3 regions of the Streptomyces sp. NBC_01341 genome follow, and region 1 is predicted to be linked to each of the others. Evidence: riboswitches for the same ligand, from Rfam matches in the RefSeq annotation. Region 1 holds a riboswitch; each other region holds the start of a gene.
The links. Region 1 has a riboswitch for cyclic di-AMP ahead of OG206_RS08005 (M23 family metallopeptidase). Riboswitches for the same ligand answer to the same signal wherever they lie in the genome.
Positions count from the first base shown of each region.

Region 2: linked by a shared signal. The riboswitch ahead of OG206_RS07455 (LysM peptidoglycan-binding domain-containing protein) and the one ahead of OG206_RS08005 (M23 family metallopeptidase) in region 1 are both predicted to bind cyclic di-AMP.
Region 3: linked by a shared signal. The riboswitch ahead of OG206_RS28175 (C40 family peptidase) and the one ahead of OG206_RS08005 (M23 family metallopeptidase) in region 1 are both predicted to bind cyclic di-AMP.

Region 1 is NZ_CP108364.1:1,882,324-1,887,167, reverse strand. Features, by position in the region: gene OG206_RS08015 (M16 family metallopeptidase) at 1-360, shown strand, start outside; gene OG206_RS08010 (M16 family metallopeptidase) at 387-1,769, shown strand; cyclic di-AMP (ydaO/yuaA leader) riboswitch at 1,959-2,127, shown strand; gene OG206_RS08005 (M23 family metallopeptidase) at 2,141-2,899, shown strand; gene OG206_RS08000 (GntR family transcriptional regulator) at 3,135-3,839, shown strand; gene OG206_RS07995 (HPr family phosphocarrier protein) at 4,000-4,281, opposite strand; partial or broken gene OG206_RS07990 (bifunctional acetate--CoA ligase family protein/GNAT family N-acetyltransferase) at 4,446-4,844, shown strand, end outside.
Region 2 is NZ_CP108364.1:1,726,899-1,731,742, reverse strand. Features, by position in the region: partial or broken gene OG206_RS07475 (HAD-IC family P-type ATPase) at 1-74, shown strand, start outside; gene OG206_RS07470 (flavodoxin family protein) at 159-611, shown strand; gene OG206_RS07465 (TetR/AcrR family transcriptional regulator) at 743-1,381, shown strand; gene OG206_RS07460 (hypothetical protein) at 1,541-1,771, opposite strand; cyclic di-AMP (ydaO/yuaA leader) riboswitch at 2,128-2,314, shown strand; gene OG206_RS07455 (LysM peptidoglycan-binding domain-containing protein) at 2,317-3,171, shown strand; gene OG206_RS07450 (hypothetical protein) at 3,402-4,013, shown strand; gene OG206_RS07445 (SIS domain-containing protein) at 4,084-4,844, opposite strand, start outside.
Region 3 is NZ_CP108364.1:6,386,287-6,391,130, reverse strand. Features, by position in the region: gene OG206_RS28200 (urease subunit beta) at 1-88, opposite strand, end outside; gene OG206_RS28195 (urease subunit gamma) at 103-405, opposite strand; partial or broken gene OG206_RS28190 (TetR/AcrR family transcriptional regulator) at 543-975, opposite strand; gene OG206_RS28185 (ABC transporter permease) at 996-1,853, shown strand; gene OG206_RS28180 (hypothetical protein) at 2,312-2,620, shown strand; cyclic di-AMP (ydaO/yuaA leader) riboswitch at 2,986-3,158, shown strand; gene OG206_RS28175 (C40 family peptidase) at 3,162-3,632, shown strand; partial or broken gene OG206_RS28170 (LysE family translocator) at 3,690-3,952, opposite strand; gene OG206_RS28165 (hypothetical protein) at 3,918-4,085, shown strand; gene OG206_RS28160 (ATP-binding protein) at 4,093-4,524, opposite strand; gene OG206_RS28155 (helix-turn-helix domain-containing protein) at 4,755-4,844, shown strand, end outside.

The DNA.
Region 1 (4,844 bases):
GGCGTCGAGGTCCCGCGGATCGAGGAGGCGGTCGACGAGGAGCTGGCCCGCTTCGCCGAGGAGGGCCCCACCCCGGAGGAAATGGAACGCGCGCAGGCACAGTTGGAGCGCGAGTGGCTCGACCGGCTCGGCACGGTCTCCGGCCGTGCCGACGAACTGTGCAGGTACGCCGTTCTGTTCGGCGATCCGCAGCTCGCGCTGACCGCGGTCGGCCGCGTGCTGGACGTGACCGCCGACGAGGTCAAGGCCGCTGCCCGGGCCCATCTGCGGCCCGACAACCGTGCCGTCCTGGTCTACGAGCCGGTCGAACCGGCGGACGAGACGGACGGCAACGACGCGCACGAGGGGGCCGACAAGTGACCGACGCCGCCGTGACTGGAGTAGCGATGGAGTACCACCCGCAGCCGACCGCCGGCGAGGCCAGGCCCTGGGCCTTCCCCGCGCCCGAGCGGGGCGCACTGCCCAACGGCCTGACCGTGCTGCGCTGTCACCGCCCCGGCCAGCAGGTCGTCGCCGTGGAGATCTTCCTCGACGCGCCGCTGGACGCCGAGCCCGAGGGCCTCGACGGTGTGGCCACGATCATGGCCCGCGCGCTGTCCGAAGGCACGGACAAGCGCTCCGCGGAGGAGTTCGCGGCCGAGCTGGAGCGCTGCGGCGCCACACTGGACGCCCACGCCGACCACCCGGGTCTCCGCGTCTCTCTGGAGGTCCCGGTCTCCCGGCTCGCCAAGGCGCTCGGCCTGGTCGCCGAGGCGCTGAGGGCCCCGGCCTTCGCGGAGAGCGAGATCGAGCGGTTGGTGGGCAACCGGCTCGACGAGATCCCCCACGAGCAGGCCAACCCCGCCCGGCGGGCGGCGAAGCAGCTCTCCAAGGAGCTCTTCCCGGCGACCGCCCGGATGTCGCGTCCGCGCCAGGGGACCGAGGAGACGGTGCGGCGCATCGACGCCGCGGCCGTCCGTGCCTTCTACGACGCCCACGTCCGTCCGTCCACCGCGACCGCCGTCGTCGTCGGCGACCTCACCGGCATCGACCTGGACGAACTGCTCGCCGAAACCGTCGGCGACTGGTCCGGCAATTCGGTCCGGGCACGCCCGGTGCCTCCGATCACCGCGGACGACACCGGACGTGTGGTCATCGTGGACCGTCCCGGGGCGGTGCAGACCCAGCTCCTCATCGGGCGGATCGGTGCCGACCGGCACGACAGCGTGTGGCCCGCCCAGGTCCTCGGCACGTACTGCCTGGGGGGCACCCTGACTTCCAGGCTGGACCGCGTGCTGCGCGAGGAGAAGGGCTACACCTACGGCGTCCGGGCCTTCGGCCAGGTACTGCGCTCGACAGGTCCCGGTTCGTCCTCCGGACCCACGGGCGCGGCGATGCTGGCCATCAGCGGCTCGGTGGACACGGAGTCGACGGGGCCGGCGCTCGACGACCTGTGGAAGGTCCTGCGCACCCTCGCGGCCGAGGGGCTCACCGACGCCGAGCGTGAGACCGCCGTGCAGAACCTCGTGGGCGTGGCCCCGCTGAAATACGAGACGGCGGCCTCCGTCGCGGGGACCCTCGCCGACCAGGTGGAGCAGCACCTCCCGGACGACTACCAGGCCACGCTGTACGCGCGCCTGGCCGATACGGGCACGGTCGAGGCGACCGCCGCGGTGGTCAACGCCTTCCCCGTCGACCGTCTGGTCACCGTGCTGGTCGGCGACGCCGCGCAGATCGCCGACCCCGTCAGGGCGCTGGGCATCGGCGAGGTGTCGGTCGTCAGCGGCTGACGGTCCGCCACATTCAGGACTCCGGCGGACACTCCGCCGGGGTCCTGTCTTTTGTCTGATTTATCAAGAGAAGTGCGTGTTCATCCTGTGGGATGTCCGACAAAAGACCCTTTCCGTTTGGTGAGGGGGAGGGGCCCGTCCTAGCGTCGGCTCGGCTGTCCGTCGGACCCGAGCCGCGACCGCGGCGCCGGACAGTCATCGCCGAGTCCCCGTCAGGCGCGAGCCTGGGGAGCCGGGGACCCACGAAGTCCCTGGGGTGAATCGGATCCCTGCGTCTCGCGCGAGACGAGAGGGGCCCGTAGGAGACCTTCCTGCTCCGAACCCGTCAGCTAACCCGGTAGGCGAGAAGGAAGGAAAGGACCAGCCACTTCATGGCGTTCATCCGTGCCACCGGGAAGCACCGTGCCCCGAGCCGCCTGACGCGCAGGAGCGCCCGGGTCGCCGGCATCGCGGCCCTGGCCACCACCGGTGTCATCGGCGCCACAGCATCCCCGGCGCTCGCCGCGGACTCCGAGGTCACCGCGAGCGGCACCGGTCTGGCGCAGACCGTCGCCCTCGACATGAGCCTTGCCGCGCAGATCGAGGCCCAGGCGCAGGCCCAGCAGCACCAGGCGGAGGTCGCGAAGGCGAAGGCCGAGGCCAAGCGCAAGGCGGAGGCCCGCGCCAAGGAGGCCCGTGAGGAGAAGGCGCGTGCCGCACGCGCCGCCGAGCGCGCCCGTCTCAACGCCTTCCACCTCCCGGTCGCCGGTTCGCACGTCACCACCGGCTACAAGTCCGGCGGCGCGCTCTGGTCCTCCGGCACCCACTCCGGCGTGGACTTCCAGGCCGCGTCCGGCACTTCCGTCGTCGCCGTCGGTGCCGGCACGGTCGTCGAGGCCGGCTGGGGCGGCGCGTACGGCAACAACATCGTGCTCAGGATGAAGGACGGCACGTACACCCAGTACGGCCACCTCTCCTCGATCGGCGTCTCGGTCGGCCAGAGCGTCGGCTCGGGGCAGCGGATCGGCCTCTCCGGGTCGACCGGCAACTCCACCGGACCGCACCTGCACTTCGAGGCCCGCACCACCCCCGAGTACGGCTCCGACATGGACCCCGTCGCCTACCTCCGCGCCCACGGCGTCCAGGTCTGACCCCGGGTCCGCCCCGTTCGCCCGCACGCACCGCTCCGACGAAGGCCCCGGCATCGCGCCGGGGCCTTCGCCGTGCCCCGCGGCACGGCGCATCCGAGCCGCGCGGAACTGCCTTCCGGCCAAAAGATATCCATGGATTCCACCCCGCCGTCGGAAATTCCGACCGGTTGCAATAGAGTCACAGAACAGGCGTCGATCGGCCGCGTTTCGCGGGGATTAAGGCGGAGGTTCGGACATGCGCATTCCCGCGCATTCGGTATGCACGGCAATCCGTGACGACATCGTCTCCGGTGTCTTCGAGCGCGGCAGCCGCCTCACCGAGGAGGTGCTCGCGCGCCGCTACGGCGTCTCCCGTGTCCCTGTGCGCGAGGCACTGCGCACCCTGGAGTCCGAGGGGTTCGTCGTCACCCGTCGGCACGCCGGTGCCTGTGTCGCCGAACCCACGGAGCAGGAGGCGGCCGACCTGCTGGAGATCCGGATGCTGCTGGAGCCGCTGGGCGCCGCGCGTGCGGCCCGGCGACGTACCGACGCGCACCTGAAGGTGCTCCGGGGCCTGGTCAGGCTGGGGCAGGAGAGGGTGCGGCGGGGCGAGGGGGAGGACCTGCGCTCGCTCGGTGGCTGGTTCCACGAGACGCTCGCCCAGGCGTCGGGCAGCCCCGCCCTGATCGCGCTGCTCACGCAGCTGAGGCACAAGATCGCCTGGATGTACGCCGTCGAGCAGCCGGCCAGGCCCGCGGAATCCTGGGCCGAGCACGGTGCCCTCGTGGACGCCGTGGCGCGCGGGGACGCGGAACGGGCCAGGGCGCTCGCCGTCCAGCACGCCGAGCGGGTCACGGCGGCCCACCGGCTGCGCCGCACGGACCGGCCCGACCGGGCGGCGGGCGGAGCCCGGGTGAGGACTTCGCAACACCACGTAAACATCGCGGGAGTCCGTCATTAACAATTGCACCGTATACAAAGAGGGCAATTGTCGAAGGGCTTTCTTCCTGCTGCCTTGATCCGCTTTTCCGGGGCTGGTTCCCGGCAGTTCGGGAAACAGAAAAGCCGCAGAGCCCGGTGGGGGCGCCGCGGCTTTTCCGCAGAGAGAATTCCGGCCGGGATCAGACGGTCTCCGGGAGCTCCTCGAGCCCTTCGGCAACCAGCTTCGCCAGGCGGTCCAGGGCGGCCTCGGCGTTGTCCGCCTCGGAGGCGAGCACGATCTCCTCGCCGCCCTGCGCGCCCAGGCCGAGCACCGCGAGCATGGAGGCGGCGTTGACGGGGTTGCCGTCCGCCTTGGCGATGGTCACGGGGACGCCGGAGGCCGTGGCGGCACGGACGAAGATGGAAGCGGGGCGGGCGTGCAGGCCCTCGGCCCAACCGACGTTGACGCGGCGCTCAGCCATGGTTCTGCCCTTCAGGTGTCAATGAGTTGTCTAGACCAGTCTCTCATGTGGTGCGCCCTGCTGTGCCCGGCCCCGGAGCGGGCCGGGCGGCCGCCCGCAGGCTCACTCAGCGTGCCCCCGCCGGGAACCCGCCGCGACCGCTGCGGCGGTCGTAGGCTTTGCCCATGGAGCCCATCCCGGAGCAGAGGCCGCATCACGCGTACCCCGACCACTGGGAGGCGGACGTGGTGCTCCGCGACGGTGGCACCGCCTGCATCCGGCCCATCACCACGGACGATGCCGAGCGGCTGGTCAGCTTCTACGAGCAGGTCTCCGACGAGTCGAAGTACTACCGCTTCTTCGCCCCGTACCCCCGGCTCTCCGCGCGTGACGTGCACCGCTTCACCCATCACGACTACGTCGACCGGGTGGGACTGGCCGTCACCGTCGGCGGCGACTTCATCGCCACCGTCCGCTTCGACCGCATCGACGAGCGGGGCCGCCCCGCCTCGGCCCCCGCGGACGAGGCCGAGGTCGCCTTCCTCGTCCAGGACGCCCACCAGGGCCGCGGAGTGGCGTCGGCG
Region 2 (4,844 bases), 160 kb from region 1:
CCGCCGCCGACGCGATACGGCTCGCCCGGCGGACGCCGGGCACGATCCGCCTGCGCGGCTTCCGCGCCGCGGCCTGACGGCCGGGAGACCGAGGTCCCCGGCGGGGGCCGGGGACCTCGGTTTGCGTAGGTCTGCCGAGAGCGGCAGGGTTCGGGGGTGTGGCCACTCTGCTGATCGTGCATCACACCCCGTCGCCCAACTGCCAGGCGCTGTTCGAAGCCGTCGTCGCGGGGGCGACCGCGGACGACATCGAGGGTGTACGGGTCGTGCGCCGGGCGGCGCTCTCCGCCACGGCGTCCGACGTGCTCGCCGCCGACGGCTATCTGCTCGGAACACCCGCGAACCTCGGCTACATGTCCGGAGCCCTCAAGCACTTCTTCGACCAGGTCTACTACCCGTGCCTCGACGCCACGAAGGGCCGCCCCTTCGGCTTCTGGGTACACGGGGGCAACGACGTCACCGGCGCCGTCCGGGGCATCGAGGCGATCACCACCGGCCTCGGCTGGCGGCGTGCGGCGGAGGGCGTGACCCTCACGGGAGAGCCTGGCAAGGCCGACGAGGAAGCCTGCTGGGAGCTGGGCGCGACCGTGGCCGCCGGTCTCATGGCCTGACGTCCGCCACCACCGTGACATCGGCCGGGAGGCCCGGGACGCGGCCGGCGTACGGGATGTTGGTTCCGCTGTCCGGGAACCGCACCCGCCCCATAGAATGGACCTGTGAGTCCAGTAATGGAGGTGCCGGGATGCCGCCCATGAAGCCCACCGAGCAGCGGCTCACCCCCAAGGGGGCAGCCACCCGCAGTCGTATCGTCGAGGGCGCCGCGGCGCAGATCCGGGCCGGGGGCGCCGCGGCGAGCACGCTGGACGACATCCGCGCGCGCACCTCGACCAGCAAGAGTCAGATCTTCCACTACTTCCCCGGTGGCAAGGAGGAGCTGCTGCTCGCGGTCGCCGCGCGTGAGGCCGAGCTGGTCCTGGAGGACCAGGAACCGCACCTCAGTGACCTGGGCAGCTGGGAGGCGTGGCAGGACTGGCGGGACGCCGTCCTCCGCCGTTACGAGCAGCAGGGCGTCACCTGTCCGCTGGGCGTGCTGATGACCGAACTGGGCCGCACCACCCCCGCCGCCCAGGTGCTCACCGGTCGGCTGATCGACCAGTGGCAGGCCGCTCTTCGCCGCGGTGTCCGGCGTATGCAGGACTGCGGTGAGATGGACGCGGGACTGGACGCCGATCGTACGGCGGCAGCCCTGCTCGCCGCCGTACAGGGAGGCGTGGCCATCCTGATGTCCACCGGCCGGGTCACGCACCTGGAGGCCGCGCTCGACACCACGCTCGGTCTGCTGCGGGCCACAGCCCCGGGGGCCGGCCTCCGCCAGGAGTGACGGCCAGGCCCCCTACCGGAGGCGTGGCTGTCGTCGGAGGGGGAGGCGGGCGCGCCCGTCGGGAGCGTGCGGTTCGCCGGGCGGTCCCGTGCCGGCGTCCGGAGCGGCAGGAGCGGGCGATCGCGCCGTGCCTCGCGGTGGTGCCGTCCCCCGATTCGCTCAGTGCAACCGCCAGCTGAGCTTTCCGCCACCCACCCACCGGACGGCGGCCGGGTCGTCCAGGTCGTGTACGGGGATTCCGGCCGCGGCCGCGGCGATGAGCACGTCGGTCACAGCGGTCGCTGTTCCGATCACCTCTCCGTCGATCTCCACGATGCGGAACGGCGGGTCGCCGGGCTGAACGGGCAGCACGGTGATCCGCGGGTTCGGGAACTGAGGGGTGTAGGTCATGCGGGATCGGTTCCACGGGACCGCGCTCCCTATGCCTGAATGAGGCCGCAGTGAGCCTTATGACCGATTTACTCAGTTATGCAGGATTTATCCTGTAATCCATAAAAGGCCATTTCGTGTGACCTGGGGACCTTCGTGAGGGTGCAAATCGCCCTTATCGGACCCAGTGACCAGCGTCACCCTCAACCCCCCGGACGCCGAAACGGGCCCGCCGGTTCCCTTGTGTGCCAAGAGGGATGGGAGGGGCTGTGTGCGATGGATTACAGGAATTACCGAAATTCGATCTTGCGCTTGAATTTTGATCATTACTCCGGGCTTGTTCCTTTCGCTATTTCTCGCCTACGGTCACCCTCATTCCGGATGGAACGCCGAATCCTGCCGCCGTCCGGTTACCCGACCACTTCTCGTACGGCAGGAGCGGGGGACCCAAGTAAGCGCCGACCCGGTGTCCGGGACGGCTCGGGGTGAAGTCGCATGTCATGCGGCCGGGCATCTCCAGCTCGAACCCGACAGCTCACTTCGTAGGCGACGGAGAGGAATTCAGCATGCCCGTTTTTTCCAAGCCCCGTCGTTCCAGGACCAGTTCGCTGAAGCGCGGCGTCATCGCCGTGACCACGGGTGGAGTCGCTCTCGCGCTTCCCGTGATCGGCGCGACCGGTGCCTTCGCGGCCCCGGCCCAGCCGGCCGCCGCTGAAAAGACGGTGACGTCGACTGCCCTGTCCGCACAGGGAATTGCCGCAAAGCACGCCACGCCCAGGAGCTATTCCGTCGTCATCGGCGACACTCTCGCCAAGATCGCTCGCGAGCATTCTGTCCACGGCGGCTGGAAGGCTCTCTACGAGGGCAACAAGAAGGCTGTCGGAGCGAACCCCGACCTCATTCACCCCGGCCTCGAGCTGACCATCGGCGGCAAGCACGGGAAGAAGTCCGCGGACAAGCCGGCGAAGGCCGACAAGGCCGCCAAGACCGAATCCAGGGCTTCCGGCCGCGCGGACCGTTCGGAGCGCGCGAGCACCGGACTCGCCGCACAGGGCGCACCCGCCGCGCAGGCGGTTCCCGCCGCCGAGCGGACCGCGTACACGAACGACCTCGACGGCTGGATCAGGGAGTCGCTGGCCGTCATGGCCGAGCACGGCATCCCCGGCAGCTACGAGGGCATCCACCGCAACATCATGCGCGAGTCGTCCGGCAACCCGATGGCCATCAACAACTGGGACTCGAACGCCGCTGCGGGCATCCCGTCCAAGGGTCTGCTGCAGGTCATCGACCCGACCTTCCAGGCCTACCACGTGCCCGGCACGTCGCTGGACAGCTACGACCCGGTCGCCAACATCACGGCCGCGTGCAACTACGCCGCCGACCGGTACGGCTCGATCGACAACGTCTTCGGGGCCTACTGAGCCTCCGGCGACGCGTAACCCTCCCGCACGCGGCGTGTGAGGCAGGGGCAGGAACACAGGGTGGTACGGGTTCGGCGGAACCCGTACCACCCTTCCTTCGTGTACGGCGCCGGGTGGGGGCGGCGCGCGAAGGTGCCGGACCGCCCCACCGGGTGGTCCGGCTGCGGCGTCAGGCCTGCCGGGCCGCGGTCGACTGGTCTCGTACAGGTTCGTCGTCCATACTGCCCGCCGTGGAGCAGCGCATAGATTCCAACACCAAGCCCGAGTTCGCCGCGGGGACAGACCCGGCGTACATCCCAGGCCTGACGGCCCCTGCCCCCGCGCGGACGGAGGCGGATGCGGAGGCGGCCGACGCGGCACCGGAGGATGCCGGCGGGCACGACGACACGGACGTCCAGGACACGGCCGACATCCAGGACGCCGTGGTCGAGCAGCCGGCCGGCGACCGGGCGGCCGGTCCCGACGACGCGGTGCTGAGCGGCACGGCGGTCACCGACGACGACGAGGGGACTGCCGCCGTCACCGGCGCGGCGGGCACGGACGAGCCGGGCGCGACCGGCGACGGCCCTGTCTTCGAGGTCAGCGACCGGCGTGGATCCATCAGGGTGGACGCCGAGGGTGTCCGCTTCCGGCTGGACGACCAGGAAGCGGAGTTCGACTGGTCCGAGATCGGTGCGGTCGAGGTCACGACCGGCCGCTTCGGGCGCCGGTTCACCGTCACGGTCCACCTGTCGAGCCGCCGGTGGTTCAACGCCGAGGTCGAGGCCGACGCCCGGGGCCGCCTCAAGGAGTGGACGGCCGAACTGGACGCCGCGCTGGACGCCCACTTCGAAGAGGGCTGACCGGCCGCTCGTCCGCGGCCGCGCACCGGGCTCCGTGCGAGCCCGGTGCGCGGCATGCCGTGACGTGGTGTCAGGCCCGATCCGTCCCGTCGAGCACCACCGACCGGGTCAGATGGCGCGGCAGGTCCGGGTCGAGGCCACGGGCCGTGGCGCGGGCGATCGCCAGCCGCTGCACCCGGACCAGGTCGGCCAGCGGGTCCAGGTCGCTCTCCACCCAGCGCGCACCCGTCGCGCGCACCTGCTCGGCCAAGCCCTCCGGGGCGGAGCCGAACATCCATGTGGCGGTCCCGGCCGTGGCGATGCTGATGGGTCCGTGGCGGTATTCCATCGCCGGATACGACTCGGTCCAGGAAAGCGACGCCTCCTTCATCTTGAGCGCCGCCTCGTTGGCCAGCCCGACCGTCCAGCCGCGCCCCAGGAAGCTGAACTGGGTCGCCTCCAGGAGGCCTTCGGGCAGCGGTTCGGCGAGTGCGGTCTCCGCATCCCGTACGGCCTCCTCCGTGTGCAGCCCGAGGTGGGCGCGGAACAACGTCAGCGCGGTGGTCGCGAAGCGGGTCTGCACCACCGAGCGTTCGTCGGCGAAGTCGAGGACCACCACCTGGTCCGCGGCGTCCATCACCGGCGTCAGCGGGTCCGCGGTGACCGCGACGGTCCGGGTGGAGCCTCGCAGCCGGGTCAGCAGCTCCAGTACCTCGGTCGTGGTCCCCGAACGCGTCAGAGCGACCACCCGGTCGTACGTGCGGCCGAAGGGGAACTCCGAGGCGGCGTACGCGTCCGACTCGCCCTGGCCCGATTCCTCGCGCAGTGCGGCGTAGGCCTGCGCCATGTAGT
Region 3 (4,844 bases), 4.5 Mb from region 1:
CGGCGTTGAGGACGGTGAGGCGGGTGACGGGACGCCCCTCGTTGAGCGGCACAGCGCCTTCCGCGTACAGGATCTCTCCGGGAATCATCGGCTGCTCCCCCGTCAGACGATCGGCTCGTGGACGGTGACGAGCTTGGTGCCGTCCGGGAAGGTGGCCTCGACCTGGACGTCGTGGATCATCTCCGGGATGCCCTCCATGACGTCGTCACGGGTGAGCACCTTCCTGCCGGAGGCCATGAGTTCGGCGACCGTCCGCCCGTCGCGGGCGCCTTCCAGGAGGTGCGAGGTGATCAGCGCGATCGCCTCGGGGTGATTGAGCCGCAGGCCGCGTGCCCTGCGCTTCTCTGCGACATCGGCCGCCACATGGATGAGCAGGCGTTCCTGTTCGTGCGGAGTCAGTTGCACGCTTCCACCCTCTTCGTCTTCCGCCCGGTACCTGCCCGGGCGCAGCGGGACCCTATCCGCCTTCAACACCCTGTTGAACGATGAAAGGGATTCCGGGTTCAGGTATTGCACGTTAGGGCGAAAGTTTTTCCGGCGCGTTAACTGATCTTTTGCGGACCCATGGACATCAGACCCCGCAAGCCGTTCTCCAGGACCTCGGGCTCGACCCCGCCGAACAGTGCTTCCTGCACCATGAATCCCTGGGCGGTGGCGATCATCGTGCGGGCGACGTCGTCGGGGGAGACGTCGGCGTGCATGATGCCGGCCGCACGATAGGCCTCCACCAGCGTCGCCCAGCCCACGCGCATGCCGGCGTAGCCGTCACCGAAGGCTTTGGACAGCCGCTCACTGCGCCGCCAGGAACGCGCGCAGCACTCTGCCCAGGAGCACGTCCGGGGTGGGCGGCGGGGTGACCTGGGCGGCGTCCGCGAAGGCGTGCCGGATGGCGCCGAACGCCTCGTCGGCGATGGCCGCGATGGGATCGTCCTTCCCCGCGAAGTAGCGGTAGACAGCCCCCGCCGACAGCCCGACCACCGCCGGGGGCTGCCACCGTGCTGCTCGTCCCTCTGATCGTCGCGCTCGCGCTCTGGGCCCTCGCGTGGCCCGCCGCCCGTATCGCGCCGCGCGACCTGCCCGTCGGCATAGCAGGTGCGGCGCCGGCCGTCGATCAGCTGCAGGAGCGGTTCGAGCGGGAGGAAGGAGCCTTCGAGATCCACCGGTACGAGGACGAGACCGCGGCCCGCACCGCGATCGAGAACCGGGTCGTATACGGGGCGGTCGTGGTCACCGCCCAGGGCCCGCGGCTGCTCACCGCCTCGGCCGCGAGCCCGGTCGTCTCGCAGTTGCCGACCGGGGCGGTGGCGGCATCCGCACCCGGCGGGGCCGGAGAACGGATTGCCCAGCAGCACCATCAGCAGTGCCCTCAGGCCGATGCCAGGGGTGCCCAGCAGGGCGGCGAACCCCGCCACCGTCGAGCCGATCGCCACCACGGTGAGCCCGACGACGCCCGCCTCCGCCCACCAGTCGCCGGTGATCACGCCGAGCCAGCTGTCGGCCATGGCGGTCGCCACGAGCGGGAGGGTGCTCGCGCCGAGCGCGCTGCCGCGGGGGTCGGTGTCCGGCGCGGCGACGACATCGGTGACCGGCATGCCGGCGTGACCAGCGCCCCCGAACTGCTCCCCGCACCTGTCGGCACCCTCGGCCAGTGGCTGCCACCCGGCGCGGGCGGCTCACTGCTGAGGTCGGCCGCCTTCTTCGACGGTCACGCGGCGGGCGGACCGGCGCTGACTCTCGCCCTCTGGGCCGTTCTCGGTTTGACCGCCGTACTGGTGGGCGGGCGCAGGCACCGCGACGACCCGGCACCGCATACCGAGGCCGCCGACCGCACGCCCGAGCCCGCGCTCACCTGAACAACCTGCACGCCGCGCCACGTCGCGTCCTCCCCGCCCGAGCGGCGGAGGGCGCGGCTTTCCCTTTCGGCCGCGCGGGTGCCCCGGTCACTCGTCCCGCTCGCGGCCGCGGGGCTCCGCGACGATCCCGAATCGGCGCCGTCCGCCCTCGCCCGAAGTCAAGGACCTCGCCGTGACTACGGTCTGCCTCAGGCAAGCAAGTTCCGGTGCTGCCGGCGGCGGGCGGCCCCGGCCTCCGACATGCGCTGCCCGGCACCCGGGTAGCCATTGAGCAACCCGCTCCGGAGGAGCCGGGCGGGGACAGCCTTCGGATCCCGGGATCCAGGCACGCGAGCCGCCATCGAACGGGACACCATTCCCTTCCCGACAGCCGGCCGCCCTGGCATTCGGGCTGGTGGACCACGTCATGGAGAACCGCATGCCGTCCCGGCCGCCGCACCCCGCGAGGTGAACCAGCGATGCTCCCACCCCAGTTCCCGCCGCTGCCCGCACTGACCCGCGCCGAGGCCGAGTTCATCGACTGCTACCTCGAGGCGCTCGACCAACTCGGCCGTATCAATCCCGCTCGCGACGGCGATACCTACGGGGCCCTGAGGGCGGCACAGGCGCTCGCCTCCCGGGCGGTCGCCCTGCGCGACGCGCTCACGCTGATGCACGAGCGGGGTGAGTCCCGGATCCACGCGGAGACGCCGGCCAGGGCGCTGCGACTGCTGGACGGGGAGCGGCGGGCCGGGCGGGTAGGCGTACCGCCCGAGCCGTCCGGCTGAGCACCACGGCGCTCGACTCCCCCGGCTTGCGGCTCCCCTTCGGTGCCCTTCCCGACACGCCCGACGAGCCGATGAGTTTTCCTCGCTCGTTCGGCGTAGAAGATCCCCCGCCCGAGGGACAGCCCAACTTGCGCAAGCAGCGCGGACAAGGAACGGAATCAGTCGTTCCACCGCTGGTACGGGGCTGGTCCGGCCCGGCCGCAGGGTCCCCGGATCCGCCCCGTCCACCCGAACGGATCAGTGGTGACGACTCTCACATATCGCGGATTCAGTGAGGAAATCCGCCAGTGCGTGCGTAAAGATCCCCTGGACGACAAGCCCCCGCCGCCGCGGCGGGGCGGTCCGGGCGGACGCCGAGTCCTGCCGCTGTCCGGATGCCTGGTCGACAGAAGTGGATCGGCAGGAGTGGAGGACCCGAGCACAACGGGCCGCCCGGACATCCGGACGACCCTCGGGGTGAAGCCGCCTTGTGCGGCCGGGCAACTTCGCCAGCCCGAACCCGACAGGTCATCCTTCACAGGCGGCTGACGAAGGGTTGCGCATGACTGCGCAGGTTCATGTCCCGTCTCTGTTCGCCCGGGTCAGTACGGCCTCGGTTCTCACATTCGCTGTAAGCACCACGATGCTGGCTCCCGGCTTCGTCGACGACGCCGAGGCCGCCAGCCATTCGGCGAGGGCTCTCGACATCGCCGCCTCCAAGAAGGGCGCGCCCTACAGATACGGCGCCACGGGTCCGCACCGGTTCGACTGCTCCGGGCTGACGCTCTACTCGTATCGGAAGGCGGGCAAGAAACTACCCCGCACGGCGCAACAGCAGTACAACAAGACCCGCCATATCTCCAGGTCGCAGCGGAAACGCGGCGACCTGGTCTTCTTTCACGCGGGGCGCGGTGTCTACCACGTCGGGATCTACGCCGGAAGCGGCCGGATCTGGCACTCGCCGAAGACCGGGGCACTGGTGCGGCTGGAGAAGATCTGGTCGAACAGCGTCTGGTACGGGAGGGTCCGCTGACACCTGCGTCCGCCCGGTGCCGACCCCCGCGCGCGCCGGCGCCGCTTCCCACCTGGATCAGTGCAGCAGGGGCCCGGCCACCAGCACGAGTCCCAGCGCGGTGAGCGCCGCGCCGCTGCCGCCCTCGATGTCGCGGGTGGTACGCGGCCGGCGCAGCCACCTGCCGAGACGTTCCTCGTGCCGGGCCACGGCCGGGAACCGGACGAGCGCGAGCAGGACGACCACCAGGGCGAGCAACTGCGTCCTCGGCAGGGAAGCCTGCCGCCGGGCACGAACGTGGGCAGCATGCTCAGGAAGAGTGCGGCCGTCTTCGGAGTCAGACGTTGGTCAGGGATCTCACGCCGGGTTCCCCCGGACGGCCTCGGTGGCGCACCGGGTCAGGAGAACACCGCGGCTGCCACCACCCTGCCGACGCCGCTGCGGAGCGGTTCCGGCAGGACCGGCATGCCGTGAGCCGATGTCAGGCCTGCGCCGGAACAGCCCAGGGAAGGGCGATCAACACGGTCTTGCCCCCGTCGGGGGTGGGGATGACGCTGAGTCTCCCCCCGCACTCCTTGGCGAGGGACCGGATGATCACCATGCCCCGGCCGTTGTCCTGGCGGACCGCCGCGGGCAGCTTCTGCGGCCAACGGGGGTGGCTGTCCGTCACGCCCAGACAAAGCTCCTCGTCCCGGTCGAGCCGGAGGTCGACGGTGAACGTGGGTGACAGGCCAAAGGTGTGCTGGACGGCGTTGGTGGTCAGTTCCGAGACGATCAGCCTGACCGCCTCGGCCAGGTCGCTGCCCTCGGCCAGGCCCCACTCGGTGAGTACCCGCGCGACATAGCGGCGGGCCGCGGACACCGAGACCGGGTCGCTCGGCAAGGTGACGGTTGCTTCCTGATGGTCTGCCATGGCGTCGTCGTCCCTTCCCGCCCCGACCGGTCCGCGACCGGTCCGGATTGTGGTTCGCGCCAGACTGCCATCCCCCGAGCCGTCCGTAACCGCGATCCACCAAGATATGCATATATCTGTCGCCCATTCCGGTGAACCATGCCCCGCGAGCACTGACCGGGCGCCACACTGGCCACTTTCCGAGCCGCCCCTGAAGGGGTCGGCTCTCCGTACAACGGAGGGAGGCCACCGTGCGCAACGGCCCGGTCGTACGCCGTCGCAAACTCGGCGAAGAGCTGCGCGGTCTGCGTCACACATCCGGACTCACGAGCCGGGAAGCC